3 regions of the Leclercia pneumoniae genome follow, and region 2 is predicted to be linked to each of the others. Evidence: riboswitches for the same ligand, from Rfam matches in the RefSeq annotation. Region 2 holds a riboswitch; each other region holds the start of a gene.
The links. A riboswitch is a leader RNA that binds a small molecule or an ion and turns the genes downstream of it on or off. The one in region 2 is predicted to bind thiamine pyrophosphate.

Region 1: another riboswitch for thiamine pyrophosphate. It lies ahead of thiC (phosphomethylpyrimidine synthase ThiC); the one in region 2 lies ahead of thiM (hydroxyethylthiazole kinase).
Region 3: another riboswitch for thiamine pyrophosphate. It lies ahead of thiB (thiamine ABC transporter substrate binding subunit); the one in region 2 lies ahead of thiM (hydroxyethylthiazole kinase).

The regions. Positions count from the first base shown of each region.
Region 1 is NZ_CP071383.1:207,680-217,785, reverse strand. Features, by position in the region: gene JZ655_RS01025 (YjaG family protein) at 136-726, opposite strand; gene nfi (deoxyribonuclease V) at 768-1,439, opposite strand; gene hemE (uroporphyrinogen decarboxylase) at 1,449-2,513, opposite strand; gene nudC (NAD(+) diphosphatase) at 2,554-3,327, opposite strand; gene JZ655_RS01005 (Rsd/AlgQ family anti-sigma factor) at 3,424-3,921, shown strand; TPP riboswitch at 3,975-4,083, shown strand; gene thiC (phosphomethylpyrimidine synthase ThiC) at 4,164-6,059, shown strand; gene thiE (thiamine phosphate synthase) at 6,059-6,694, shown strand; gene JZ655_RS00990 (HesA/MoeB/ThiF family protein) at 6,687-7,442, shown strand; gene thiS (sulfur carrier protein ThiS) at 7,426-7,626, shown strand; gene thiG (thiazole synthase) at 7,627-8,394, shown strand; gene thiH (2-iminoacetate synthase ThiH) at 8,394-9,527, shown strand; gene JZ655_RS00970 (sensor domain-containing diguanylate cyclase) at 9,855-10,106, shown strand, end outside.
Region 2 is NZ_CP071383.1:2,828,628-2,838,733, reverse strand. Features, by position in the region: gene JZ655_RS13820 (protein-disulfide reductase DsbD family protein) at 1-1,991, shown strand, start outside; gene JZ655_RS13815 (DsbA family protein) at 1,991-2,590, shown strand; gene JZ655_RS13810 (protein disulfide oxidoreductase) at 2,580-3,083, shown strand; gene JZ655_RS13805 (pyridoxal phosphate-dependent decarboxylase family protein) at 3,120-4,586, opposite strand; gene JZ655_RS13800 (diaminobutyrate--2-oxoglutarate transaminase) at 4,605-5,990, opposite strand; TPP riboswitch at 6,345-6,441, shown strand; gene thiM (hydroxyethylthiazole kinase) at 6,478-7,248, shown strand; gene thiD (bifunctional hydroxymethylpyrimidine kinase/phosphomethylpyrimidine kinase) at 7,245-8,045, shown strand; gene fbaB (class I fructose-bisphosphate aldolase) at 8,229-9,281, shown strand; gene JZ655_RS13780 (mandelate racemase family protein) at 9,549-10,106, shown strand, end outside.
Region 3 is NZ_CP071383.1:680,520-690,625, reverse strand. Features, by position in the region: gene leuD (3-isopropylmalate dehydratase small subunit) at 1-288, shown strand, start outside; gene JZ655_RS03230 (hypothetical protein) at 639-911, shown strand; gene JZ655_RS03225 (sugar efflux transporter) at 1,100-2,278, opposite strand; gene sgrT (glucose uptake inhibitor SgrT) at 2,380-2,532, opposite strand; gene sgrR (HTH-type transcriptional regulator SgrR) at 2,620-4,275, shown strand; TPP riboswitch at 4,312-4,411, shown strand; gene thiB (thiamine ABC transporter substrate binding subunit) at 4,443-5,426, shown strand; gene thiP (thiamine/thiamine pyrophosphate ABC transporter permease ThiP) at 5,402-7,012, shown strand; gene thiQ (thiamine ABC transporter ATP-binding protein ThiQ) at 6,996-7,697, shown strand; gene JZ655_RS03195 (DedA family protein) at 7,694-8,461, opposite strand; gene araC (arabinose operon transcriptional regulator AraC) at 8,591-9,436, opposite strand; gene araB (ribulokinase) at 9,772-10,106, shown strand, end outside.

The DNA of each region.
Region 1 (10,106 bases), 1.8 Mb from region 2:
AATGCCAAAAAAGCACTCTCCTGCATACACGCACCGATAGCCACTTATTTTCGCCCCCCAAATGTAGACCAGACGGGGGGCAGAAGGGAAGAGTGCAGGCATGACAAAACAGGCGTTAAATCACGTTTTGTTGTCTCACTGGTTAATATTTATACCAATATTACTCTCACCCGCCTCACGCAAGTCTGCGCGCAGACCTTTAATCAGCTCAATGTCGCGTTCTTCGCACTCTGCCAGCAGGCGGAAAATTTCCCACTGAATGTCCCACTCTTGCTCAACCGCCGGGTTCGCTCTGAGCTCTTCGTCGGTCATTTCACGCCCTTCCTGGGTCATCTCCAGCATCGCAACCGTCGTGATAGAGGCCTTACTGACCTCAATGGCATGCTCCAGCGTTTCGCCACTTAGGCGGGAGTGGATCAGTTCACTTAATGCCACGCAGGCATCAATAGCCGGATAGACGCCATAGACTTCGTAGTCGTCTGCCGCAGGAATCGCCTCTTCCAGCTTCTCGAGCTGAGAGTCAAAATTCACCTTCGCATCTTTCACCGTCAGCGTCTCCCACACCAGGTCGAGGATGCGGCGATAGATCTGCCCCTCACCAAACGCCGTCTCTTTGCAGAATACGGCGTAGTTGGGATACATGCGCTCGCAAAGACAGGCCATAAAGGTGACGTGCTGCCAGCTCTCCAGCTTCTCAAGGCGCAGATGAATCGGGTTTTGTAACATGATGAGATCTCTAATCGGAAATTAGCCGCAGTGTACCTGAATCAGGGCTGAATTTCCTGCCAACGAACAAATGCCGGACGGCCTGATGCCACGGCATCCGCCCAGCGCGTCGGCTCGGGCAGACGGTAGCCTCTCATGCAGCGCTGTACCCATGCCAGGGCGGTGTCGGTACTGACCCGATGCCCGGTTGCCACAAACAGCGGATTGCAGCGCGCTTTACTGCGCCAGACCCATGCCAGCTGTTCGTTTTTGTCTATCAACGGTGCCAGGGCGCCCGGTTCGGCAGAGAGCGGCTCAAACTTACCGCACAGGCGCTTTTTCGCGACTCCGATAGTGGGGACATCGACCAGCAGGCCAAAATGACTGGCGACGCCTAAGCGACGGGGGTGGGAAATGCCATGTCCATCTACAAACAGCAGGTCAGGTTTTTGTGAGAGTTGCTCCCACGCTGCCAACAGCGCGGGATATTCGCGAAAAGAGAGGAAGCCCGGAATATAGGGCATGGTGGTGGCAATACGCGCAACCTTGTACTCCACCAGCTCTAACGACGGATACTTCAGTATCACCATCGCCGCCCGCGTCACTTCGCCACCCTGCTCAAATCCGACATCTGCCCCGCCAATGTACTGCGGAGGATCCGTATCCAGACGATCCTCTCGAATCACTGATGAGGCCAGTTCAATTTGCTGAGCGCGTAGCGACGCGAGATCCATAACCACTCCTTAAATATGATACTGCGCAGAAAGCCGGTGCACCGCCTCCACAAATACGCCTGCATGCTCAGGCGGTACATCCTGATGAATACCGTGGCCGAGGTTAAAGACGTGGCCTTCACCTTGGCCGAAACCAGAAAGTATAGTCGACACTTCTTCTTCAATACGCGCAGCCGGCGCATAGAGCATGGAAGGATCCATATTGCCCTGTAGCGCGACTTTGTCGCCCACGCGACGACGCGCATCGGCGATATCGGTGGTCCAGTCGAGGCCCAGCGCATCACAACCGGTCTCCGCCATGGCTTCAAGCCACTGTCCGCCGCCCTTGGTAAACAGAGTTACTGGTACGCGACGACCTTCGTTTTCACGCAGCAGGCCATCCACAATTTTGTGCATGTAATAGAGCGAGAATTGCTGGTAGTCACGACCGGTAAGCACGCCGCCCCAGGTATCGAAAATCATCACCGACTGGGCACCCGCTTTAATCTGCGCATTGAGATAGAGGGTGACGCTCTTCGCCAGCTTGTCGAGCAGTGCGTGCAGGGCTAACGGATCGGCATACATCATCTTTTTGATCAGGGTAAAGGCTTTGCTACTACCGCCTTCTACCATGTAGGTCGCCAGCGTCCACGGGCTACCGGAGAAGCCAATCAGGGGCACTTCCCCCTTCAGCTCACGACGAATCGTTCGCACTGCGTTCATCACATAACCCAGCTCTTGCTCCGGATCCGGGATGGGCAGGTTATCGATGTCGGCTCTGTTTTTAATCGGAGAAGAGAAGCGTGGACCTTCACCGGTTTCGAAATAGAGGCCAAGGCCCATCGCATCCGGAATGGTCAGAATATCCGAGAAGAGGATCGCAGCATCAAGCGGATAGCGGCGCAGCGGCTGGAGGGTCACTTCGCAAGCCAGCTCGGCATTTTTGCACAGCGACATAAAATCGCCGGCCTGAGCACGGGTGGCTTTGTACTCTGGCAGATAACGGCCAGCCTGGCGCATCATCCATACCGGGGTGATATCAACGGGTTGGCGCAGCAGCGCACGCAGATAACGATCGTTCTTCAGTTCGGTCATTGTTGCAGTTCCTTAAGCGTCATGGCCTCAGTGTATCACGTCATTCATACTCGGCCCGACACATTGCCACGGTATCTTCTATCAGCCGACGCGCCACCGTTCCCGCTGGGGGTAACAAGGGCAGATCGTCATAGCGATACCAGCTGGCGTTCAGCAGCTCTTTCGGGTCAATCACGATCTCACCGTCGTCATAGTCAGCCATGAACGCGGTCATCAATGACATGGGGAATGGCCACGGCTGCGAGGTGACATAGCGAAGATTTTTAACCGTGATCCCGCTCTCCTCCATCACTTCACGCGCCACCGCCTGCTCCAGGGTTTCGCCCACTTCAACGAACCCGGCAAGCACGGTATGTATTCCGTTACGGTGACGGGCATGCTGCGCCAGCAGGATGCTGTCTTCCCGCCGGATAGCGACAATAATGCACGGCGCAATCTGTGGATAGTAGCGCTCGCGGCAGTGGCTACAGAGCATTGCCCACTCGGTTTTGCTCGGCTGCATGGTATGCCCACAGTAGCCACAGAACTTATGTGAACGATAAAATTCCGCCAGTTGCACACCGCGTCCCGCCAGTTGAAACAGGCCGACATCCTGATCAATCACCTGACGAACCGATCCCATATCCTGACGGCGATGTTGTTGGATCAACCACACAGGATCGCCCTGCCATTCGCCGATCTGCAGTGCGTGTTGCCCCACAAGATCGAAATTTCCTGCCTCACCGTGTGGTAATTCCCCGGCAGGCAACCATAATTTTTGTTCATGGCTGACGATCCACCAGCCGCGATCTAATTTTTCAATAATACGATCCATATCTATTGCACTACCTTCGCTTCACAGGCATGTTGGTAACATTATCATTACATTTTTGGGTGGGCAGCTTTTAATCTTAACCTTGCGGAGTCAAACATGCTAAACCAGCTAGAAAGCCTGACAGAGCGCGTTGGAGGTAGTAATAACCTGGTCGATCGCTGGCTACACGTGCGCAAGCATCTTCTTGTTGCCTACTACAATCTGGTTGGCATTAAGCCTGGCAAAGAGTCGTTTATGCGCCTGAACGAGAAGGCACTCGATGATTTTTGTCAAAGCCTGGTGGATTACCTGTCCGACGGTCATTTTAATATTTATGAACGTATTATCGGTGAAATGGAAGGCGATACCCCGGTATTAGCCGCCACCAAAATTTATCCGCAGCTGGAAGCTAACACCCAGCAGATAATGGATTACTACGATTCCACGCTTGAGAACGCTATCGATCATGATAACTATCTTGAGTTTCAGCAGGCGCTGTCCGACCTGGGTGAAGCACTGGAAGAGCGCTTCACGCTAGAGGATAAGCTGATCGCACTGGCACTGGATAACGATCTGACCGCCAGCAACGAAGATCACATCGCCCGGCCTGCTTGAGTTATTAGCCGTTAGCGCGTAATTTATCTACACCGCTTCTGCACTGCAGAAGCTTTTTCTTGTCGGAGTGCCCAGAGCGAAAGCCGGGCTGAGACCGTTAATTCGGGATCCGCGGAACCTGATCAGGCTAATACCTGCGAAGGGAACAAGAGTCAATCTGCTGTCGCATCGCCCCCGGGCGATCGTCTCTCTTGCTTCATCCGTCGTCTGACAAGCCATGTCCTTCACTTTTGGAATGAGCTATGTCTGCAACTAAACTGACCCGCCGCGAACAACGCGCACAAGCACAACACTTCATCGACACGCTGGAAGGCACCGCGTTTCCGAACTCTAAGCGTATTTACATCACCGGCTCGCAAGCCGATCTTCGCGTCCCGATGCGTGAAATTCAGCTTAGCCCAACGCTTATTGGTGGCAGCAAAGAAAATCCGCAGTTCGAGGAAAACGAGGCCGTACCGGTGTATGACACCTCCGGCCCGTACGGCGATACCGATATTGCCATCGACGTACAGAAGGGACTGGCAAAGCTGCGCCAGCCATGGATTGAGGCGCGTAACGACAGCGAAGCGCTGACTGTTCGCAGTTCACATTACACCAACGAGCGTCTGGCCGACGACGGTCTGGATGAACTGCGCTTCACTGGCCTGCTGACGCCAAAACGAGCCAGGCCAGGCAAATGTGTCACTCAGCTGCACTATGCGCGCCAGGGCATTGTCACGCCAGAGATGGAGTTCATTGCCATTCGCGAAAACATGGGTCGTGAGCGCATTCGCAGTGAAGTCCTGCGCCACCAGCATCCGGGCGAAGGTTTTGGTGCGCATCTGCCGGAGAACATCACCCCCGAATTCGTGCGTGACGAAGTGGCGGCGGGCCGGGCGATCATCCCTGCCAACATCAACCACCCGGAATCAGAGCCGATGATCATTGGCCGCAACTTCCTGGTGAAGGTTAATGCCAACATCGGTAACTCTGCGGTCACCTCTTCCATCGAAGAAGAGGTAGAGAAACTGGTCTGGTCTACGCGCTGGGGTGCAGATACGGTGATGGATCTCTCAACCGGCCGCTATATTCACGAAACCCGCGAGTGGATCCTGCGTAACAGTCCGGTGCCGATTGGTACCGTCCCGATTTATCAGGCACTGGAAAAGGTGAACGGCATTGCCGAAGACCTTACCTGGGAAGCGTTCCGCGATACCCTGCTGGAGCAGGCCGAACAGGGCGTGGATTACTTCACCATTCACGCTGGCGTGCTGCTGCGCTACGTACCGATGACCGCCAAACGCCTCACCGGCATCGTCTCGCGCGGCGGCTCCATCATGGCCAAGTGGTGCCTCTCCCATCATCAGGAAAACTTCCTCTACGAACACTTCCGCGAAATCTGCGAAATCTGCGCGGCGTACGATGTTTCGCTGTCGCTGGGCGACGGTTTGCGCCCTGGATCCATTCGCGATGCCAACGACGAAGCGCAGTTCGCCGAGCTGCACACCCTGGGCGAACTGACCAAAATCGCCTGGGAGTATGACGTGCAGGTGATGATTGAAGGCCCGGGTCACGTGCCGATGCAGATGATCCGCCGCAACATGACCGAAGAACTGGAGCACTGCCACGAAGCGCCGTTCTATACCTTAGGGCCGCTGACCACCGATATCGCACCGGGTTACGACCACTTCACCTCGGGCATTGGCGCAGCGATGATTGGCTGGTTCGGCTGCGCGATGCTCTGCTACGTCACGCCGAAAGAGCACCTTGGCTTGCCCAACAAAGAGGATGTGAAACAGGGGCTTATCACTTACAAAATTGCCGCGCACGCTGCAGACCTGGCGAAAGGCCACCCGGGGGCGCAGATCCGCGATAACGCGATGTCGAAGGCGCGATTCGAGTTCCGCTGGGAAGACCAGTTCAACCTCGCGCTCGACCCTTTCACCGCCCGCGCTTATCACGACGAAACCCTGCCGCAGGAGTCGGGCAAAGTGGCGCACTTCTGCTCCATGTGTGGCCCGAAATTCTGCTCAATGAAAATCAGTCAGGAGGTGCGTGACTACGCTGCCGCGCAGACCATCGAAGTGGGGATGGCAGACATGTCAGAAACCTTCCGCGCCAAAGGCGGCGAAATCTACCTCAAAAAAGAGGAGGCATAATGTACCAGCCCGATTTCCCAACGGTGCCCTACCGGCTAGGGCTTTATCCGGTGGTCGATAGCCTTGAGTGGATTGAGCGCCTGCTGGATGCTGGGGTTCGCACCCTTCAGCTGCGGATTAAAGATAAGCGCGATGACGAGGTAGAGGCCGATGTGGTGGCCGCCATTGCGCTCGGGCGGCGCTATGATGCCCGCCTGTTTATCAATGACTACTGGCGGCTGGCGATAAAGCATCAGGCTTATGGTGTGCACCTGGGCCAGGAAGATCTGGAAACCACCGATCTGAATGCCATTCGCCACGCAGGGCTGCGTCTGGGCGTCTCCACGCACGATGATATGGAGATCGACGTGGCGCTGGCCGCCCGTCCCTCTTACATCGCACTGGGCCACGTCTTCCCCACGCAAACCAAACAGATGCCCTCAGCACCGCAGGGACTGACCCAGTTGGCTCGCCATATTGCCCGCCTGGGGGACTACCCCACCGTAGCCATCGGCGGTATTAGCCTCGAGCGCGCCCCGGCGGTGCTGGAGACTGGCGTAGGCAGTATCGCGGTCGTAAGCGCCATCACCCAGGCTGCAGACTGGCAAGCCGTTACCGCACAGCTTCTGAAGCTGGCAGGAGTGGGCGATGAATGATCGCGACTTTATGCGCTATAGCCGCCAGATATTACTGGAGGATATCGCCATTGATGGGCAGCAAAAGCTGCTTGCCAGCCGGGTACTGATTGTCGGTCTGGGCGGGTTAGGTGCGCCAGCGGCCCTTTACCTGGCGGGAGCCGGGGTCGGCACGCTGGTGCTTGCCGATGATGACGAGGTGCATCTCAGCAATCTGCAGCGGCAAATCCTTTTTACCCCTGACGATCTCAACCAGCCCAAGGCAGAGATAACCCGTCAACGGCTCCATCAGTTGAACCCAAATATCGAATTGATCGCGCACCAGGCGCGGCTAAGCGGACAGAGCCTGCAGCATGAAGTCGCCCTGGCCGACGTGGTGCTCGACTGTACCGACAACATGTCCACCCGCCAGGCAATCAATGCTGCCTGCGTGTCGCTCGATACGCCGTTAATCACCGCCAGTGCCGTCGGCTTTGGTGGGCAGATGATGGTACTCACGCCACCCTGGGCGCAGGGATGTTATCGCTGCCTGTGGCCGGACGATGCCGAGCCTGAACGCAACTGCCGCACGGCGGGTGTGCTTGGCCCGGTCGTGGGGGTAATGGGTACGCTGCAGGCGCTGGAAGCCATCAAACTGCTTAGCGGAATCAACACCGGACATAACGCGCTACGCCTGTTCGATGCGCGTGCCGGCAGCTGGCGGCAGTTGGCCTTGCAGCGCGCCAAGGGCTGCACCGTCTGTGGAGGGCAACATGCGCATTCAGTTTAATGATGAGCCGATGCAGTGCGTAGAGGGGTTAACGGTTGCCGCCCTGCTAGACCAGCTGCGTCAGCTTAAGCCGGGCGTGGCCCTGGCACTTAATCAACAGATCCTGCCGCGCGAGCGGTGGGAACATCAGCAGGTGAGCGAAGGCGATCACATCCTGCTTTTTCAGGTCATCGCAGGAGGCTGAATGTTACGTATTGCTGATAGAACCTTTGAATCACATCTGTTTACCGGAACCGGAAAATTTGCCTCGTCCCATCTGATGGTGGAGGCTATCCGCGAAAGCGGCAGCCAGCTCGTTACGCTGGCGATGAAACGGGTGGATCTGCGTAACCACAGCGACGCAATCCTCGCCCCGCTGCTGGAGGCCGGGGTGACGCTATTGCCCAATACCTCCGGTGCCAAGACCGCCGAAGAGGCCGTATTTGCCGCGCAGCTGGCGCGTGAAGCGCTGGGCACAAGCTGGCTCAAGCTGGAGATCCATCCGGATGCCCGCTGGTTGTTACCCGATCCTGTCGAAACGCTAAAAGCCGCAGAGATGCTGGTAAAACAAGGATTTACCGTGCTGCCTTACTGCGGCGCGGACCCGGTGCTCTGTAAACGGCTGGAAGAGGCGGGCTGTGCGGCAGTCATGCCGCTGGGGGCGCCGATTGGCTCGAACCAGGGGCTGGAGACCCGCGCGATGCTGGAGATCATCATCGAGCAGGCCACCGTACCGGTGGTGGTAGATGCCGGCATCGGCGTCCCAAGCCATGCCGCCCAGGCGCTGGAGATGGGTGCCGATGCGGTACTGGTCAATACGGCGATTGCCGTTGCCGACGACCCGGTGCTGATGGCCCGCGCCTTCCGCCTGGCGGTAGAAGCAGGCCTGCTGGCTCGTCAGTCTGGCCCCGGTTCACGCAGTATGCTGGCGCAGGCCACCAGCCCGCTCACCGGCTTTCTGGAGGCGCGGTGATGAAGACCTTTACCGATCGCTGGCGCCAGCTCGACTGGGATGATATTCGCCTGCGTATTCACAGCAAAACCGCTGCCGACGTCCAGCGGGCATTAGCGGCACGTCATCCCGGCCGTGAAGAGATGATGGCCCTGCTCTCCCCGGCGGCCGATGCTTATCTGGAACCCATGGCGCAGCGGGCGCAGCGCCTGACCCGGCAGCGTTTTGGCAATACGGTCAGCTTTTACGTGCCCCTCTATCTCTCGAACTTGTGTGCCAACGACTGCACTTATTGCGGTTTTTCAATGAGTAACCGAATCAAGCGCAAAACACTGGATGCGCAGGAGATTGCCCGTGAATGCGCCGCGATTCGTGAGATGGGGTTTGAACATCTGCTGCTGGTAACGGGCGAACATCAATCGAAGGTGGGCATGGACTATTTTCGCCGCCATTTCCCGGACATTCGCCGCCAGTTCTCCTCCTTACAGATGGAGATCCAGCCGCTCTCCCAGGAGGAGTACGCAGAGCTTAAAGCTCTCGGCCTGGACGGGGTGCTGGTTTATCAGGAGACGTACCACGAGAAGGTCTATGCCCAACACCATCTGAAAGGGAAAAAACAGGACTTCTTCTGGCGGCTGGAGACTCCGGATCGCCTTGGTCGCGCCGGAATCGACAAGATTGGCCTGGGATCGCTCACAGGTCTTTCCGACAGCTGGCGAGTTGACTGTTATATGGTGGCGGAGCATCTGCTGTGGCTACAACAGCATTACTGGCAAAGCCGCTACTCCATCTCCTTTCCGCGCCTGCGCCCCTGTGCCGGGGGGATCCAGCCCGCCTCCATTATGGATGAACGCCAGCTGGTGCAGACCATCTGCGCCTTTCGCTTGTTGGCGCCTGACGTTGAGCTGTCACTCTCTACGCGTGAATCGCCGGCATTTCGCGATCGCGTCGTCCCGCTGGCCATTAACAATGTGAGCGCATTTTCAAAAACCCAGCCAGGCGGATACGCTGACGATCATCCGGAGCTGGAGCAATTCGCGCCGCACGATGGGCGCCGTCCGGAAGAGGTGGCGGCGGCCCTGTCAGGGCAAGGGTTGCAGCCGGTCTGGAAGGATTGGGATAGCTGGCTGGGGCGCGCTTCGCAATCTCGCTGAAACGCACTGTAAAAGTATGAAATGGTGTCGAGACTGCTCGACATCCTCACAACGGGCCGTTGTTCACAAAGGTCCGTTTTTTTATCTTCACTGCGTCAATAATCCTTATTGACCAGGGCGAATACTTTCTTCCTCTTTCGCCCTGCCTTCTCTTTGTCATTCACGGCGCACGCTGAAATCTTCAAATAAATTTGAATTAATAAGTCAGGTCTTAAGCCAAATCATCCTCGTTTTAATTAACGGCAGTATACTTATCAACCACAGGCCGGGCGAAACCATAACGCCAGGGTTTCAACATTTTATTTATTCTGGAATGATTTATTACTGATGGCGCTTCAAAACAGAAAGCTTTCTTTTACAACTCCCATTATGGTGAGCTTTGCGGGCATCCTGCTCAGTTTTGTGCTGATCGCGGTGTTTATTATAGGGACTCAGCGTAAAGATTTTCTGGACGACTATCATCAGATTAACCGTAACTTCACCCATAACCTGGCGGTGAATTACACGGAATCTATCCTGCGAGAAAATGATTACATCCTGGGGCGAGCGGCTACGTTTTTCTCGCGTAATGAGCAACTT
Region 2 (10,106 bases):
GGCGGCTTTTAGTCTGCCTGGCATTACTGTGGCTGCCCGTAAGCTGGGCGGCCGATAGCGGCTGGCTGCGCGCTGCCGATAACGATGACGCCAGCGTGCGTCTACGTGCCCAACCCGCTGAGGCGGGAGAGACACACCTGCTGTTGGACGTAGCCCTGGAAAAGGGCTGGAAAACCTACTGGCGATCCCCGGGCGAGGGCGGAATTGCCCCCTCTATTGCCTGGCAAACGCCGCTCCCGGTGCAGTGGTACTGGCCGACACCCCAGCGCTTTGACGTGGCGGGGATCGCCACCCAGGGCTATCAAGGTAACGTGACCTTCCCGCTGGTGGTGAAAGGCAAGATGCCGGACACCCTGGCCGGTGTGCTGACGCTCTCGACCTGTAGCGATGTCTGTATCCTGACTGACTATCCCTTCTCCCTCGACCTGAGTGGGCCAACAGAGCGTCAGTTTACCTATGACTTCACCAAAGCGATGGGTACGCTGCCGCGGGAAGACGGGCTGACCTCCTCGCTGAAGGCAGCCTGGGCCCCCGGCAAACTGACGGTAACCGCCACCCGCGACGGTGGCTGGCACGCCCCCGCGCTCTATCTCGATGGGATTGAGGACGCGGATTTTGCGCGCCCGACCTTTAAGATTCAGGGCGAAACGCTGACCGCGACCGTGCCGGTCACGGACGGCTGGGGTGAGGCGGCGCCCGATCTGCGTGGCAAAACGCTATCACTGGTACTGGCCGACGGTGGTCTGGCCCAGCAGAGCCAAACCACCATTGGTGAAGCCGAGGTGACAACGTCGTCCCTCTTACCGGTACTGGCGATGGCGCTGCTGGGCGGGTTTATCCTCAACCTGATGCCCTGCGTCTTGCCGGTCCTGGCGATGAAACTGGGCTCGGTATTGCAGGTGGAAGGGCAGACCAGAAGCCGTGTACGCGGCCAGTTTCTCGCCTCGGTGGCCGGCATTGTGGTGTCGTTTTTAGCACTGGCGCTGATGATGACGTTTCTGCGTCTTAGCAACCAGGCGCTGGGGTGGGGGATTCAGTTCCAGAATCCGTGGTTTATCGCCGCTATGGCGCTGGTGATGGTGCTGTTCAGCGCCAGCCTGCTGGGGCTGTTTGAAATCCGCTTACCCTCTGGCATTACCACCTCGCTGGCCACGCGAGGCGGCAACGGTCTGGCAGGACATTTCTGGCAGGGGGCGTTCGCCACCTTACTCGCCACTCCCTGCACCGCACCGTTCCTGGGCACCGCCGTGTCGGTCGCGCTGGTGGCGCCGCTGGTACAGCTGTGGGGGATCTTCCTCGCCATGGGGATCGGTATGAGCTTGCCGTGGCTGGCGATTGCCGCCTGGCCAGGACTGGCGCGCCGCCTGCCGCGCCCCGGACGCTGGATGAATACGCTGCGCGTGGTGCTGGGGCTGATGATGCTGGGCTCCGCCGTGTGGCTTATCTCGCTGCTCTGGCTGCATATTGGTAAGGCGACGTGGGGTGTACTGGCGCTGGTGTTAGTGCTCCTGCTGGAGGGAGTCTGGCGACGCTACCAGCGACGCGGCGCCCTTGCCGCCACCGTGCTGGCACTGCTGATGGCATTGTCGGGATACTGGCTGACCTCGCAGACGACCGGTGCCGTTGTCGAAGACCGTATTGCCTGGCAGCCGTTGAGCGAGCAGGCCATCACCGACGCGCTGGCGGCCAATAAACGGGTCTTTGTCGATGTCACCGCCGACTGGTGCGTAACCTGTAAAGCCAATAAATACAATGTGTTGTTGCGTGACGATGTACAACAGGCACTGAGTGCCCCGGATGTGGTTGCCCTGCGCGGTGACTGGAGTCGACCATCCGATACTGTCTCGCAGTTTCTGACACGCCGTCAGAGTGCGGCGGTTCCGTTTAATCAGATTTATGGTCCGGCTCAGCCGCAGGGCACCATTCTGCCTGCGCTGTTAAGTCGCGAAGGGGTGCTGAACGCACTGTCTGCCGCTAAAGGAGAGCACTAATGCGTTACTGGATGATGATTTTCCTGTTCTGTTTTTCTGCCGTCAGCACGGCTGAGCAGCAACCCGATGCCAACCAGCAGCTGGATGAGTTGATCTTTAACGATCCCGACAGTCCGCGAATGGGGGCAAAGCATCCCCGCCTGACTATCGTCAGCTTCACCGATTACAACTGTCCGTGGTGTAAAAAATTTGACCCGATGCTGGAGAAAATTGTCCACGACAACCCGGACGTGCAGTTGATTGTGAAGCTTTTACCCTTCCGCGGCGAAAGCTCAATGGCCTCGGCACGGGTGGCGCTCACGGCCTGGCGCACGATGCCTGATAAATTCTGGGCGTTACACCAGCGATTAATGACGAAGAAGGGCAATCATGACGCGGCCTCCATTCTGGCTGCTCAACAAAAGACAGCCACAACGGGGATCACCCCCGATGCGAAAAGCCAGCAGAGTCTGCAAATGAATCTGATTCTCTCGCAGGTGCTGGGCATTCAGGGAACGCCTGCCACTATTATTGGCGATCAAATGGTCGCCGGGGCGATTCCTCAGGCGGATCTGGAGGCGCTGGTCAAAGAACAGCTGGCGAAAAGCGATGCGCAGTAAACTACGCCGCTGGGCGCGCGAGCTGCTAATTCTGCTGCTGATGGTTATCGCAACGGTATGGGGGATGGATCAGCTGCGAAAACCGGTCCTGCCCGCCGGGTTTTCGGCTACCTCTGTTGAGACGCTGGAGGGTGCGCAGATGAATATCGCCGCCCTCAGCGAGGAGCGCCCTTTGCTGATTTACGTCTGGGCGACCTGGTGCGCCATTTGCCGCTACACCACTCCTGCGGTTGAAAGGCTAACGCAAGAGGGCGGCAACGTTCTGAGCGTCGCGTTGCGTTCGGGAGATGACGGACAACTGTCGCGCTGGATGGCAAAGAAACGCCTGACCATGCCGGTAGTGAATGACGCGAGCGGGGCGCTATCACGCCAGTGGCAAGTGAGCGTAACGCCGACGCTGGTGATAGTGTCGAAAGGAAATGTAGTCGGTACGACAACCGGCTGGAGCAGCTACTGGGGAATGAAACTTCGCCTCTGGTGGGCGGGGCGCTAAAAAAAGCCCGGCAGGTTCTGCCTGCCGGGCCGGAGATTACTTCGCCAGAATTTCCAGCGCTGTACGCTCAACCAGCGACAGCAGGACTTTGACATCCTCCAGCGTCACCGTTGGGTTCAGCAGCGTCAGCTTCAGGCAGGTGATGCCATTGTGCTCGGTCACGCCGACGTTTGCGCGGCCAGACTCCAGCAGCGCATCACCGATTTTCTGGTTCAGCAGCGCGATTGCCGCGTCGTCCATGGCCGCTTCAGGGCGGAAACGGAACAGCACGCTCGCCAGCTGCGGCTTCATGACCAGCTCCAGCGTTTTATGGCCATCAACCCAGGCGGCAACGTCCTGCGCCATGGTTACGCCATGATCGATGATCGCGGCATAGGTCTTCTGTCCCAGCGCTTCCAGGCTCATCCACAGCTTCAGCGCGTCGAAACGACGGGTCGTCTGCAGCGACTTAGAGACCAGGTTAGGCACGCCTGCTTCTTCGTCAAACTCAGAGTTCAGGTAAGCGGCCTGGTAACGCATCAGCTCATAGTGACGCGCTTCTTTCAGCAAGAAAGCACCGCAGCTGATGGTCTGGAAGTACTGCTTATGGAAGTCGAGCGTGACGGAGTCAACCAGCTCAATACCGTCGAGATAATGACGATGCTTTTCAGAGAGCAGCAGCGCGCCGCCCCAGGCGGCATCCACGTGCACCCAAATCTGCTGTGCTTTCGCCAGTTCAGCAATCTCGCGCAGCGGGTCAATGGCCCCTGCATCGGTGGTGCCGGCGGTGGCTACAATCGCCATCACCTGCTCGCCGTTGGCTTCACACTGCGCCAGCTTCGCTTTCAGATCGTTCAGATCCATACGCGCGTACTGGTCGGTTTTCACCTGCAGTACGGACTGGTAACCCAGACCCATCAGCGCCATATTCTTCTGCACAGAGAAGTGGGCGCTGTCGGAGCAGAGAACGCGAATTTTACGCAGATCGCCTGTCAGCCCATCCTGCTGAATGGAGTGGCCCTGACGCGCGAAGAAAGCATCACGCGCCAGCATCAGCCCCATCAGGTTGCTCTGGGTGCCGCCGCTGGTGAAGACACCCGCGTCGCCAGCCTGGTAGCCCACCTGAGTACGCAGCCACTCGATCAGTTTCATCTCGATGATGGTGGCGGACGGGCTCTGATCCCAGGAGTCCATGCTCTGGTTGGTGGCGTTGATCAGGATCTCCGCCGCCTGGCTCACCACCAGGCTCGGGCAGTGCAGGTGTGCAACGCACTGGGGATGATGCACGGCCAGGCTGTCCTTCAGGAAGTATTCAACGGCGCGCGCAATAGCGGCTTCGTTGCCCAGCCCCTGCGGGCTGAAATCCAGCTGGATACGGTCACGCAGTTCCGCGACCGTTCTGCCTTTGTACATTTCCGGCTGCTGTAGCCACTGCTTTACCGCTTCGGTGCTCTGCGAAATCGCCTGCTGATAGGCTTCAATGCTTTGCGCCGAGGACGACAAAATCGGGTTTACATCTGACATCTTATCTCTCGTCTTCGGTTAAGCCGGGCGAACGCCCGCAGCAAGCAGCGCCTGCTCAAATTTATCCAGGAATACGTTCAGCTCTTGATCGCTGATCAGCAGAGAAGGCAGCAGACGCACAACGTTACCGTTACGGCCACCGCGCTCCAGAATCAGACCCGCTTCGAAGCACTTCTTCTGAATCAGGGCAGAGAGCTCGCCATCGCCCGGGAAGCAACCCAGCTGATCGGCGGCTTCATTTGGCTTAACGATCTCAATACCGATCATCATGCCCAGGCCGCGAACGTGGCCGATAACCGGATAACGTTTCTGCAGCTCAACCAGCTTCGCTTTCAGCCATTCACCCTGTGCAGCGACTTTGTCAGCGATGTTTTGCTCTTTCAGGATCTTAAGGGTGGTGAGGCCGGTTGCCATCGCCAGCTGGTTACCGCGGAAGGTACCGGTATGGTGACCCGGAGCCCAGGCGTCGAACTGCTTTTTGATACCCAGCACGGCCAGCGGCAGACCGCCGCCCACTGCTTTTGACATCACGACGATGTCTGGCTCAATACCCGCGTGTTCGAAGGCGAAGAATTTACCGGTACGGGCAAAGCCTGCCTGCACTTCGTCGAGGATCAGCAGGATACCGTGTTCCTGAGTCACTTTACGGATGCGTTGCAGCCACTCGGCCGGCGCCGGGTTCACGCCACCTTCGCCCTGAACGGCTTCCAGGATCACGGCAGCAGGTTTACGCACGCCGCTCTCAACGTCGTTGATCAGGTTTTCGAAGTAGTAGGTCAGTGCTTTCACGCCAGCTTCACCGCCAATACCCAGCGGGCAGCGGTACTCATGCGGGTAAGGCATGAACTGAACTTCAGGCATCATGCCGTCAACCGCTTCTTTCGGAGAGAGGTTACCGGTCACGGACAGTGCACCGTGAGTCATGCCGTGATAGCCGCCCGAGAAGCTAATGATGCCGCTACGACCGGTGACTTTTTTCGCCAGCTTCAGCGCTGCCTCAACGGCATCGGCACCGGATGGGCCAGTAAATTGCAGGCAGTACTCTTTGCCTTCGCCCGGCAGCAGGGAGAGCAGGTATTCAGAGAACGCGTCTTTCAACGGCGTTGTCAGATCCAGGGTATGTAACGGCAAGCCGCTGGTAATAACACTTTGGATGCTTTTCAGTACGTCAGGATGGTTGTGACCCAGCGCCAGGGTACCGGCGCCTGCCAGACAATCAAGATACTCTTTATTATCCGCATCCGTTACCCATACGCCGTCCGCCTTTGTGATCGCTAAAGGCAGTTTACGCGGATAACTTCTGACATTGGATTCCATTTCGGCCTGACGGGCCAGGTAGGTCTCGTTGGATTTATTGAAAGTAGAGGCATTCAAAGTATCAATACGGACTTTATCCGTCATCATATCACTCCTACAACCGCGGCACGTCAGGCGGCCCCGATTGAATCATTAGTTAAGAAAAATGAGAAACGTGGCAAAAATCGCGGCCAATATAGAGCCTTTTTTCGTGGGGCTCAATGGTTAATTGTTTAACGTTTTATTACTGGATACATAAATAGAAGAAAGGTACGCGAAACCCGCATGGTACCTGGGGTTGTCGGGTGGTCTGATGAGGTGCAAATTGACGGTTTTACCGAACCTTTACAAAATCAGTTAAGCGCAACGGAAATAGGCGAAAACGTTAAATCAGTAGATTTCAGCGCCGCAGAGGCAGTATTCTGAATAGCGATTTACGCACAGTAATTGCAACGTAATGATTTAAATGACTCGGGGTGCCCTTCTTTGTGAAGGCTGAGAAATACCCGTACCACCTGATCTGGATAATGCCAGCGTAGGGAAGTCAGATGCCCTTCACGGCTATCGCTTCTTCACGCAAGGCAGGAGCGATAACATGCAGCCTGACCTGCCCGAACACCTTCTTATTAACCACTTCCGCGACCGCGCACCGCTGACCCATTGTATGACGAACGATGTGGTGCAAACCTTCACCGCCAACGTACTGCTCGCGTTTGGCGCTTCGCCCGCGATGGTGATTGAGGCCGAAGAAGCCCAGCAGTTCGCTGCGATTGCCGATGCGCTGCTGATCAATGTCGGCACCCTGACGGTGCCCCGTGCTCAGGCGATGCGTTTGGCCGTCGAGAGTGCGCGGGCAGCGGGTAAGCCCTGGACCTTAGATCCCGTAGCCGTAGGCGCACTGGCGTTTCGCACGCAATTTTGCCAGCAACTGCTGGCGCTCAAACCCGCCGCCATTCGCGGCAATGCCTCTGAGATTATGGCCCTCGCCGGCATAAGCGCCGGTGGACGCGGGGTCGATACCACCGATACCGCCAGCAGCGCGCTGCCTGCGGCACAGGCGCTGGCGCGGCAGATGCACGCCATCGTGGCCGTGACCGGAGAGGTGGATTACATCACCGATGGCCAACGCACGAAGGAGGTCACCGGCGGCGATCCGTTAATGACCCGCGTAGTGGGGACAGGCTGCGCGCTCTCTGCGGTGGTGGCGGCCAGCTGTGCCCTGCCTGGCGATCGGCTTGATAACGTTGCCGCGGCCTGCGGCCTGATGAAACGTGCCGGAAGCGAAGCCGCTCAGGCAAGCCAGGGGCCCGGCAGCTTCGCCACTGCGTTCCTTGATGCCATCTGGCACCTGGAGGGGGCGGCATGAAACGGATTAATGCACTGACTATCGCCGGCACCGATCCCAGCGGTGGAGCGGGTATCCAGGCCGATCTGAAAACCTTTTCGGCGCTGGGAGCTTACGGCTGCTCGGTCATTACCGCGCTGGTGGCGCAAAACACCCGTGGGGTGCAGTCGGTCTACCGCATCGAACCCGATTTTGTGGCGGCGCAGCTGGAGTCGGTCTTCAGTGATGTTCGCATCGACACCACTAAAATCGGCATGCTGGCAGAGACGGATATTGTGGAAGCGGTGGCGGAACAACTCCGGCGACATCAGGTCAAGAGCGTGGTGCTGGATACGGTAATGCTGGCGAAAAGCGGCGATCCGCTGCTCTCTCCCTCGGCGGTTGCGACCCTGCGTAACAAATTGTTGCCGCAGGTCGCGCTTATTACGCCGAACCTGCCGGAGGCTGCGGCGTTGCTCGATGCTCCCCATGCGCGCAGCGAGCAAGAGATGAAAGAGCAGGGCAGAGCGCTACGGGCGTTGGGCTGCGAGGCCGTGTTAATGAAGGGCGGTCATCTGGATGATGCAGAAAGTCCCGACTGGTTATTCACGCGCGACGGCGAACTGCGTTTCACCGCCCCGCGGGTACACACCAAAAACACGCACGGGACCGGCTGTACTCTTTCGGCTGCGCTGGCGGCCTTGCGGCCCCGCCATGAGAACTGGGCCAGCACTGTACAGGAGGCTAAGCACTGGCTTTCCCGCGCCCTGGCCCAGGCAGATACCCTGGAAGTCGGGCAAGGCATCGGCCCGGTCCACCATTTCCACGCCTGGTGGTAGGGCGAGAGTGCATAACGGCGGCGTGTCACGCTGCCGTACCCGAATCGTGCCAGCAGATTGTCCTGAAAATCGGTCTTAAAAGTGGCAAAGATGTTCAGTCGGGACCAGGCTTACCCTGCCCATAAAAACATGGGTCCGGAAGACACGCGCCGACATGACGTCGGCACATAGGGGAGCAAAGTTATGACTGATATTACGCAGCTGCTTGGCAAAGATGCCGATAGCCTGTTACAGCACCGTTGTATGACCATTCCAGCCGACAACCTCTACCTGCCTGGCCACGACTACGTCGATCGCGTGATGATCGATAACAACCGCCCGCCTGCGGTGTTGCGCAATATGCAGACGCTGTATAACACCGGGCGTCTTGGTGGCACCGGATATCTCTCTATCCTGCCGGTAGACCAGGGGGTGGAACACTCTGCCGGGGCGTCGTTTGCCGCTAATCCACTCTATTTCGATCCGAAGAATATTGTGGAACTGGCGATCGAAGCGGGCTGTAACTGCGTGGCCTCCACCTATGGCGTGCTGGCCTCCGTCTCGCGCCGCTATGCGCACCGCATTCCTTTCCTTGTGAAACTCAACCACAACGAAACCCTGAGCTATCCTACGGAATATGACCAGACGTTGTATGCCAGCGTGGAACAGGCCTTCAATATGGGGGCCGTGGCGGTAGGGGCGACCATTTACTTTGGCTCTGAACAGTCGCGTCGCCAGATCGAAGAGATCTCAAGCGCCTTTGAACGTGCGCACGAGCTGGGGATGGTCACCGTCCTGTGGGCCTATCTGCGTAACAATGCGTTCAAAAAAGAGGGCACCGACTATCACGTATCTGCCGACCTTACCGGCCAGGCCAACCACCTGGCGGCGACCATTGGTGCGGATATCGTGAAGCAGAAAATGGCCGAAAATAACGGTGGCTATACGGCGGTGAATTACGGGTATACCGACGAACGGGTCTACAGCAAGCTGACCAGCGATAACCCGATTGACCTGGTCCGTTACCAACTGGCGAACTGCTATATGGGCCGCGCTGGCTTGATCAACTCTGGTGGTGCTGCAGGCGGCGAGACCGACCTGGCCGACGCGGTACGTACGGCGGTTATCAACAAGCGTGCGGGCGGTATGGGGCTGATTCTGGGCCGCAAAGCCTTTAAGAAATCGATGGCCGACGGCGTGAAGCTGATCAACGCCGTGCAGGATGTCTACCTGGACAGCAAGGTCACCATCGCCTGATACCCCTCTCCAGACCCTCTTCCCGACGGGAAGAGGGTTGCTCGAAACTGCTTTTCATTTCATTCAAACATCCTTCCCGATCGACATCACAGTTCACCTTTCTTTTGTGAAAACTGTCACTCGTTGCCGTGCATATGCCCAAAAAATGGCCGATGCTTAGCGGAATTTGTCTAAGGCAGCGGACGAATTTTGCGCTTAAAGTTACTTTCGAAACAGCTTTTCAAAATACAAAGTCGCTCTGAACCTCTGTAGTTTTAAGGACTGAAAATGAAAATCGAATCTGTCAATGTCACCGTCTTCCAGTATCCCACGCGCCGCGTCTCTGACACCGCCGGGCATTCGCACCCGGGGCCAGAGAGCCTGGCAAAAATGGCGATGCTGACGATTACCGCAGACGATGGCACCCAAGGGTACGCGTTTGCACCGCCGGAAGTGGTGCGCCCTTTTGTGGTCAACACCTTCTTTCGCAAGGTGATGATCGGCCAGGATGCGTTTAATCGCGAGCGCATCTGGCAGGACCTGGCGCACTGGCAGCGCGGCAGCGCCCATCAGCTTAGCGAGCGTGCGCTGGGCTTCGTTGAACAGGCGCTGTGGGATCTGATTGGACGCAAACTGAATATGCCGGTGTGGAAATTGCTGGGCGGTTATCGCGATAAAGTGCCGGCCTACGGCAGCACCATGTGCGGTGATGACCTGCCGGGTGGCCTCTCCACCCCGGAGGAGTACGCCAGCTTTGCCGAAAAACTGGTGGCGCGCGGTTACAAAGCGATCAAGCTACACACCTGGATGCCGCCGGTCTCCTTCGCCCCGAACCCCAAAATGGAT
Region 3 (10,106 bases), 2.1 Mb from region 2:
GCCGACATCTTTTATGGCAACAGCTTTAACAACCAGCTGTTGCCGGTGACCCTGAGCGATGCGCAGGTAGACGAGATGTTTGCACTGGTGAAAGCGCAGCCGGGGATCACCTTTGAGGTGGACCTGGAAGCTCAGGTGGTGAAGGCGGGCGAAAAATCTTACAGCTTTAAGATTGATGATTTCCGCCGCCACTGCATGCTCAATGGCCTGGACAGCATCGGCCTGACGTTACAGCATGAAGAGGCAATCTCCGCCTACGAGAACAAACAGCCTGCGTTTATGAGCTAAAAAACAGGCCCGCGTCTGGCGGGCCTGTTTTCCTTCCCTGTTTTTCCTTCCCTGTATTACCTTTCCCTTTAATAAAATATAAATAGATAATAATTATCAGAATAAAATAATCATTATTTCCGCATATAAATAACGCCATCCCGACCTCATAATAAATAATAAACCCAGATTCAAAGCACCTTATTTAATGATCAAAATCAACAGGCTCTAATATTAATAACGCTTATACTTGGCGGACATGATAATTTGCAATGAGCACTACCATGAATAAACGTCATTTTGTCGCCATCATATTATCGACTCTGCTTTTAGCCGGTTGCGGAATGAGTCCGGCCGTAACAGAGAAAGAGATGAAAGATGCGGCGTCATTTGCCCTGAATGTCGACGCCAGCAAGGTAACCATCTCAAATGTCGACAAAAAAGGGGTTAAAACCAATTTCGTCGCCACCGTCAATAACACGGCCCACCGTTGCTACGTAACCAAAGTCGGCGCGGCAAAATTATATGGCGTGATTCCATTAGGCGCTGAAGATACGGTATCCGATGCGATTTGTGCCGGCACTAATAACGGTACCAGTAATACCACCTGTGATGCGCTTTCCAGGAAAGCCGGTCGTTGTTAATAAAAGAGTCAAGGCTAGTGGAGATATTTCCCCCTCCGCTAGCCTCACGCCCTGCACAGGTATCAACAATAATAATGGCTCGTCGTTTTTTTAACCGTTAAATACTCTATTTACTTACGGCTCTTCATTATTCCCTTAATAAGAACCGCCATCCTGTTTTTATTCTTTCCCGAACCGCTTAATCACGGTCAGACATCTTTCACCCGAGAGGTGGTCGCTAAGGTCACCACCGAAATAGCCGCAATCGTCCAGTAAACCGCTGCATGTCCGTAGCTTTGGGCCAGAGCGCCCTGGATCATCCCCGCCATAATCACCCCCGTAGAGATGCTGTTTGTAAACAGGGTGGTGGCCGAGCCCGCCCGGCCGGGCATCAAATCCTGGAACCAAAGCATCCCTATCCCGGCAACGATCCCGATAAAAATGGCATTAAACAGCTGGAGCGCCAGCAGCGCCTCACGGCTATGAAACAGAATTAACCCCACGTAAAACATCACCCCCGCCGCCACGGCAAGGGTCATCATTCGGCGTTTACCGAAGCGTTTTACGTAATATCCCGCCAGGATCATGGCCGGGATCTCAAGCCCCGCGGCCGTGCCCATCAAAATACCCGCCAGCTTATCCGGCAAACCCAGATCGCTGCTGATCCACAAAGGCATATCAATGATATACATGGTGTTACAGGTCCACATTAGCGTCGAGGCGATAAACAGCAGGCGGACATTTTTGTTATGCCAGCCGCTCACCTGAGACACCGGGGTATCCACCGTCTGCTCTACCCGAGCGACAGAGGGCAGCGCAAAGGCGATAAGCCCCAGACTGATGGCGAAGATTGCCGCCGCGATGGAGAACATGGCGGTAAAGCCGTAATTGAGGGCCAGCATAAAGGCCAGCGGCGGGCCGATTACCCACGCCAGCGAGAGCTGAGCACGCATCACCGAACTGAACATTACCACTTCCCGCGCGGAGTTGTCGGCGTATTCACGGGCCAGGGCAAAGAGCTGTGGCATGGCGGTGTTCGCCAGCGCCGCCAGCAGAACCCCGCAGGTAAGCAAAGTCATGTAATGGCGGTTAAATGCAAACAGCAGTGCGTTAGCAATGGCCATGGCGCAGCAGAAGAGGATCAATTTACGCCGGTCGCCCTGACTGTCGGAGCGCTTCGCCAGCCACAGGCTGACCAGAATCCCGGCGATGGCATTGACCGTGTAGAACAACCCTACCCAGAAAGGTTGCGCCCCGACTTCACGACTCAGGAACAGGCTTAAGGTCGGAGCCTGCAGCGCGCCGGCGACGCCCATCATAAACGCCACTATCATAAACGCGGCATAGACACCGTTGAGGCGGCGACCCATCGTCATTAACCAGAGCATGACCCTATCCTTAAGCGCAAAAGAAATGAAAAAAGCCAGCAGATAATAACTGCTGGCGTGGTGATTAGCACCAATACTCAGTCACACATGATCGAGGCGAGTCAGCGTTCAGAAGTCGGCGTTGTAACGTCCCACTGCATCAACTCTTCCAGTATTTTGAACCGTTGTGCTTCACACTGGCGGGCCAGCCAGGACACTCCCTTTGTCGCGGCAAAGTACTGTTGGAAAAACTGACGTGCGGTCGACTTCCTCATATTCACCTCCTCGCTTCATCGAAGAGAATTATTGGCTTAATATAGGGATTAATAAATTGCTGATTTTTTGTCAGGAGTTCCTCTTTTATGGCCTCTGGTCGCCTGCAACAACAATTCATCCGCCTGTGGCAATGCTGTGAAGGCCAGACCCAGGATACTACCCTCAGTGAACTGGCCGCGCTGCTTAACTGTTCGCGCCGCCATATGCGTACCCTGCTCAATACGATGCAGCAGCAGGGCTGGCTGAACTGGGAGGCCGAAGCCGGACGCGGTAAACGCTCGCGCCTCACGTTTTTGTATACCGGCCTAGCGCTACAGCAACAGCGGGCCGAAGACCTACTGGAGCAGGATCGGATCGATCAACTGGTGCAGTTAGTCGGCGATAAAGCTGCGGTACGGCAGATGCTGGTTTCTCATCTGGGCCGCAGTTTCCGCCAGGGGAAGCATATCCTGCGCGTCCTCTACTATCGGCCAATGAAAAACCTGTTGCCGGGTAGCGCATTACGTCGATCCGAGACCCACATGGCGCGGCAAATCTTCAGCGGGCTAACCCGCATAAATGAGGAAAACGGGGAACTGGAAGCCGATATCGCGCATCACTGGCAGCAGATTGCCCCCCTTCACTGGCGCTTTTTTTTACGGCCCGGCATCCATTTTCATCATGGCCGTGAACTGGAGATGAGCGACGTGATTGCCTCGCTCGAGCGCGCCAGAATGTTGCCGCTCTATTCCCACATCGTTAGCGTTCAGTCTCCTACCGCGTGGACGCTGGATATTCACCTCTCTGAACCAGACCGCTGGCTGCCGTGGCTGCTGGGTTACGTCCCCTCAATGATTCTGCCGCGTGAATGGGAATCGATGCCTAAGTTTGCCAGCCAACCCGTGGGGACAGGCCCCTATGCGGTGGTGCGCAATAACAATAATCAGTTAAAGATTCAGGCCTTTGACGATTACTTTGGCTATCGCGCGCTGATCGATGAAGTAAACGTCTGGGTATTACCCGATATCAGTGAAGAGCTGAGTCCAGGGCTGACGCTTGAGGGGCCGACCGAAGGGGAGAAAGCGGTAGAGAGCCGTCTGGAAGAGGGGTGCTATTACCTGCTCTTCGACGCGCGATCCCGACGCGGTGCCAGCCAGGAGGTCCGTCAGTGGATCAACCAGATCCTCTCTCCCGCTAAATTGATCTATCAGGCGGAAGCGCAGTACCAGACTTACTGGTTCCCCGCCTGGGGCTTGCTGCCTCGCTGGCACCATGCCCGGCCGGGATGTGGCGAAAAACCTGCAGGTCTTGAGAGCATTACCCTGACCTACTACCGTGAACACGTTGAACACCGGGTCATCGGCAGAATGATGAGCGCTATGCTGGCCGCCGAAGGGGTAAAACTGGAAATAGTGGAAGTGGATTATGACGAGTGGCATCGCGGCGATATCGTTAGCGATATCTGGCTAAATAGCGTGAACTTTACTCTGCCGCTCGATTTCTCGCTCTTCTCGCACCTGTATGAGGTGCCGCTGCTGCAAAACTGCATTCCCCGCGACTGGCAGCAAGACGCCGCCAAGTGGCGGGCGGGTGAGATGAACCTCGCGGTGTGGTGCCAGCATCTATTGGCACAGCAAGCGATGGTACCGCTTATTCACCACTGGCTGATGATTCAGGGTCAGCGCAGTATGCGTGGTCTGCGGATGAACACGCTTGGCTGGTTTGACTTTAAATCGGCGTGGTTTGCGCCGCCGGAGCCATAACACTTTCGTAATATTCACCAAATCATTACAATACTGCCGTTCTCAACGGGGTGCTGCGCGAAAGCGTGTGCTGAGAAAATACCCGTCGAACCTGATCCGGATAACGCCGGCGAAGGGATTTGAGGCTGTCACTCAAAATCCTTTGCCACTCAACATTGAGGTGCAAAGTGTTAAAAAAAGCTCTTCCCCTGCTGGCCCTGCTGGCGCTGCCTGCTTTCGCTAAACCCGTGCTGACGGTCTATACCTACGACTCCTTCGCCGCTGACTGGGGCCCTGGCCCGGTGGTCAAAAAAGCCTTTGAAGCCGACTGCAATTGTGAACTGAAGTTCGTGGCGCTGGAAGACGGGGTTTCCCTGCTCAACCGGCTGCGCATGGAAGGTAAAAACAGCAAAGCCGACGTCGTGCTGGGGCTGGATAACAACCTGCTCAATGCGGCCACCCAGACCGGATTGTTTGCCAAAAGTAATGTCCCAAACGATGCAGTGACTGTGCCGGGTGGCTGGAAAAATGACACCTTTGTGCCTTTCGATTATGGTTACTTCGCCTTCGTTTACGACAAAACCAAACTGCAAAACCCACCGAAGAGCCTGAAAGAGCTGGTTGAAAGCGATCAAAAATGGCGCGTGATCTATGAAGATCCCCGCACCAGCACGCCGGGTCTCGGTCTGCTGCTGTGGATGCAGAAAGTCTATGGCGATAAAACCCCGGAAGCCTGGCAAAAACTGGCTGCCAAAACGGTGACCGTCACTAAAGGCTGGAGCGAAGCGTACGGGCTCTTCCTGAAAGGAGAAGGGGACCTGGTGCTGAGCTATACCACCTCCCCGGCCTATCACATCATCGAAGAGAAAAAAGAGAACTATGCTGCCGCTGACTTTGCAGAAGGACACTACCTGCAGGTGGAAGTGGCTGCCCGCACCGCAGCCAGCAAACAGCCAGAACTGGCAGAGCAGTTCCTGAAGTTTATGGTCTCGCCGGCCTTCCAGAAGGCAATCCCGACCGGTAACTGGATGTACCCGGTGACCGATGTTGCGCTGCCTGAGGGCTTTAATAGCCTGGTCAAACCGAAAAATACGCTGGAGTTCACCCCGCAACAGGTTGCGGATAAGCGTGCTGGCTGGGTAAGTGAATGGCAACGCGCCGTCAGCCGTTAATCGCGGGCTGGCTCATACCGGGGCTGACGGCCGCCACGCTGTTGGTGGCTGTCGCTCTGGGCGCCTTTCTGTCGCTATGGTTCAGTGCGCCCGACGCCGACGTCTCTGCGCTGTGGCACGACAGTTATTTATGGCACGTCGTACGCTTCTCATTCTGGCAGGCCTTTTTGTCAGCCCTGCTCTCCGTCGCGCCCGCCATTTTGCTGGCGCGTGCGCTGTATCGCCGTCGTTTTCCCGGCAGGCAAGCCCTGCTGCGCCTGTGCGCCATGACGCTGATACTGCCCGTGCTGGTCGCCGTGTTTGGCATACTCAGCGTCTATGGCCGTCAGGGCTGGCTGGCCCAAATTTGTGCAGCGATCGGGCTGAACTGGCGCTTCTCTCCCTATGGCTTGCAGGGGATCTTACTGGCCCACGTCTTCTTTAATTTGCCCATGGCCACCCGCCTGCTCTTACAGGCGCTGGAGAACATTCCCGGCGAGCAACGCCAGCTTGCCGCCCAGCTCAATATGCGCGGCTGGTCCTTCTTCCGTTTTGTTGAATGGCCATGGCTACGCCGCCAGATCCTCCCTACTGCCGCGCTAATCTTTATGCTCTGCTTCGCCAGTTTTGCCACTGTGCTCTCACTCGGCGGCGGGCCGCAGGCTACTACCATTGAGCTGGCTATCTACCAGGCCCTGAGCTATGACTATGATCCTGGCCGGGCGGCGCTGCTGGCGATCATTCAGATGGTCTGTTGTCTGGCTCTGGTCTTACTGAGCCAGCGTCTGGGCAAAGCCCTCGCCGTAGGCACAAGTCAGCTCAGCGGCTGGCGCGATCCCCAGGACAGCCTGCGTAGCCGTCTGACAGACGCGCTGCTGATTACGCTGGCACTGCTGCTGCTGCTGCCGCCGCTACTGGCGGTCGTGGTGGATGGCCTTAACGGGAATCTTTTCAGCGTGCTGCAACAGCCGGTGCTCTGGCAGGCGTTAACGACCTCGCTACGCATTGCCGCAGGCGCCGGCCTGCTCTGCGTGATCCTGACCATGATGCTCCTCTGGAGCAGCCGTGAGCTCTATGCCCGGCAGGCCACCGCCGCAGGACAGCTGCTGGATTTGAGCGGCATGCTGATTCTGGCGATGCCCGGCATCGTACTGGCGACCGGCTTTTTCCTGCTGTTTACCCGCACCGTCGGGCTACCCGCCTCGGCGGACGGCATTGTCATCTTTACCAATGCGCTGATGGCCATCCCTTATGCCCTCAAGGTTCTGGAAAACCCGATGCGCGACCTCAGCGCCCGCTATACGCTGCTTTGCGGATCATTAGGGATGCAGGGGTGGCAACGGCTAAAGGTGGTGGAACTGCGCGCCCTGAAACGCCCACTGGCGCAGGCGCTGGCCTTTGCCTGCGTACTCTCGATTGGTGATTTTGGGGTGGTGGCACTGTTTGGCAATGACGATTTCCGCACCCTGCCGTTCTGGCTCTATCAGCAGATTGGCTCCTATCGCAGCCAGGACGGAGCCGTTACGGCGCTTCTGCTCCTGATGCTCTGCTTTGCCTTGTTTACCGTTATTGAAAAACTTCCGGGGCGTGATGCTAAAACTGACTGATGTGACCTGGCTTTACCAGCACCTGCCGATGCGTTTTACTCTCTCTGTGCCGCAGGGAGAGTCGGTTGCCATTCTCGGCCCAAGCGGTGCGGGGAAAAGCACCCTGCTCAATCTGATCGCCGGTTTTCTGCAGCCCGCCAGCGGGACAATCTTGATAGAAAACCGCGATCACACCTGGACGCCCCCTTCCCGGCGCCCGGTGTCGATGCTGTTCCAGGAAAACAACCTATTTACCCACCTGAGCGTTCGGCAGAACATCGGGCTGGGGATGCACCCTGGCCTGAAGCTCAATGTCGATCAACAGCGCAAACTTGCGGCCATCGCCGGCCAGATGGGCATTAGCGATCTGTTAGACAGGTTGCCAGGAGAGCTTTCCGGGGGGCAGCGCCAGCGCGTTGCTCTGGCGCGCTGCCTGGTGCGAGAACAGCCGATATTACTGCTGGACGAACCCTTTTCCGCCCTCGATCCTGCTCTGCGTCAGGAGATGCTATTGCTGGTCAAAGAGGTCTGCGAGCGTCAGCAGCTCACCATGTTGATGGTGTCGCATAGCGTGGAAGATGCGGCCCGCATCGCCAGACGTTCGATAGTCGTGGCTGACGGGCGTATCGCCTGGGACGGTGAGACCCGCGTGCTGCTTAGCGGCGACGCCAGCGCCTCGCATCTGCTGGGCATTGCGCGCGGTTAACGGCTCACGACCTTCAACAGAATCTCACCATAGACGGGCATCAGCGGGTGGCGAATAAGCGCCACCAGCGCCACCACCGCCACGCCCAGCAGCAGGGGTGCCAGCCACAGTAATCGCGATCGCGGCAGCCAGGCGCTCAGCTTATCGACGTTAGCCCTGGTGCTGCGCCAAAGACGCCAGCAGAGCCAGGCCGCCAGCCAAAGCAGCAATGCCGTTGCCAGCAGTAACCACTTAAAGCCGCCGCTATCCTGACCTGCAGGAATATCGATAGCCGCTCCGGCCAGAATGCCAGGCAAGAAGTAGAATGGCGGCCAGAAGAGGCAGCCAATGATATTTGGCACAATGAATTTTTTGATCGGCAGATCGAGCATGCCAGCCACCATGGGCACCAGCGGACGCGTCGGGCCAACAAAACGTCCCACCAGAATCGTAAACATGCTGTGTTGATGCAGGGCATGCTCGGTTTTATCCAGCAGCGCTTTGTTCTTTTTCATGAAAGACCAGCGATGCAACGGCTTTTTGAAACGCCAGCCCAGCCAGAACGAGATCCAGTCGCCCAGCAGACAACCGATAATGCCCGCCAGCCAGGCCTGCCAGAAATTAACCTCGCCGCTACCTATCAGCGCGCCAAGACCAGCCATCATCACCGTACCGGGGAGGATCAGCCCGACCAGCGCCAGCGATTCCAGAAAAGCCACCAGCGCAACGGCAATGAGGGAGTAAGTAACGGACTGGGTGATGAAGTGTTCCAGCAATGCCTGCATAACTTTTCCGGTCAGATAACGAAGCAGGGATTCTGCGAAGAGCCGCCTGCTGCGTCAAGACATCAATTGTCTGAATAGTTTACCGGGTGTGAACAGACTTGCGCCATGTCGTTTATCTTTTTTTACGCTTTATTCACAACCTGCCCGGAATTCGCTGGGGCTGGCGCCGGTGCATTTCTTAAAGACGCGAGAAAAATAGAGCTGATCCTCAAACCCGACATTGCGCCCGACGCTGGCGATCGGCATGCGGGTGGTACTGAGCAGCAGCTTGGCCTGGCTGATACGCTGATCTTCGCGCCAGCTCAACACGCTCACCCCCAACTGCTGGCGGAACAGATGCGAGAGGCGTGACGGCGACAGGCAGACATGCTGGGCTACGCTGGCAATATCAAACTGGCTGTCCGCCAGATGATCGCTAATGTACTGGCAGGCATCGCGCACCCGGTGATCCAGCGGCGGGTTAAGGGATTCATTGATGGCTTCCATACGTCTGAGCAGCAGTTGCTCCAGCAGGTTAATTGCCAGCAGCTCGGCATAGCGCCCCCCCGCCTGCCCTGCCTCGATGATCTGCGCAAACAGTTCACGAAACAGCGGTTGATGCACCTCGTCCGGGCGATAGAAACCGGTGTGGGCGAACATGGATGGCCAGCTCAGCCACTCCTGCCAGTAAGCGCGCGGACGGAAGTAGACCCACTGGTGATACCACTCGCTGGCATCCGGATGACGACCATAGTGGTGAACCTCCCCGGGAGGAAAGAGGAGGATGTCGCCCGGACGGCAGATAAAGGTCTGATCCTGATTTTTAATCACGCCTTCACCACGCACCGTCAGGTTCAGGATATAGCCCTTCATACCCAGCGGGCGATCGATATAAAAATCGAGATATCCCTCGGCCTCAATAGGGGTCAGCCCCGCCACCAAATGCGCGTTAAACGAATAGCCTGGCAGTAAGGGATCGTTTTGCGTTTCAGCCATAAATTCAATACTCCTGGCAGAGGGTAAGGAAACCAATTGTCCATATCTACAGAGCCGACCTGAAAAAAGGCGTCTGAAAGCCGTGAACGGGATGACTTCTCGTTAAGGTACGGCGCTTTAGCGTACTGCGTCACATTTTCGCCCTATCAGAGGCCGATAATCAGTAACAAAAGTGTCTATAACTACGGCAGAAATGTCCACATTGAATATTTGCACAGCGTCACACTTTCCACAGGCATAGCAAAATTATCCATAAGATTAGCGAATCCTGCCTGACGATTTTTCCCCCCACTCTCTAATGTTCTTCCATACCTGTATTTTGATGGAGCAGCACCATGGCAATTGCAATTGGCCTCGATTTTGGCAGTGACTCGGTACGCGCCCTGGCAGTGGAGTGCACAACCGGTCAGGAGATAGCGACAAGCGTGGAGTGGTATCCGCGCTGGCAAGAGGGGCGTTATTGCGATGCGCCGAACAACCAGTTTCGTCATCACCCCCGTGACTACATCGAGTCGATGGAAGCGGCGATCAAAACCGTACTCGCCGGGCTGAGTGCGGGCCAGCGTAGCCAGATTGTGGGCATTGGCGTGGACAGCACCGGCTCGACCCCCGCCCCCATTGATGCCGACGGCCACGTTCTGGCGCTGCGCCCTGAATTTGCCGATAACCC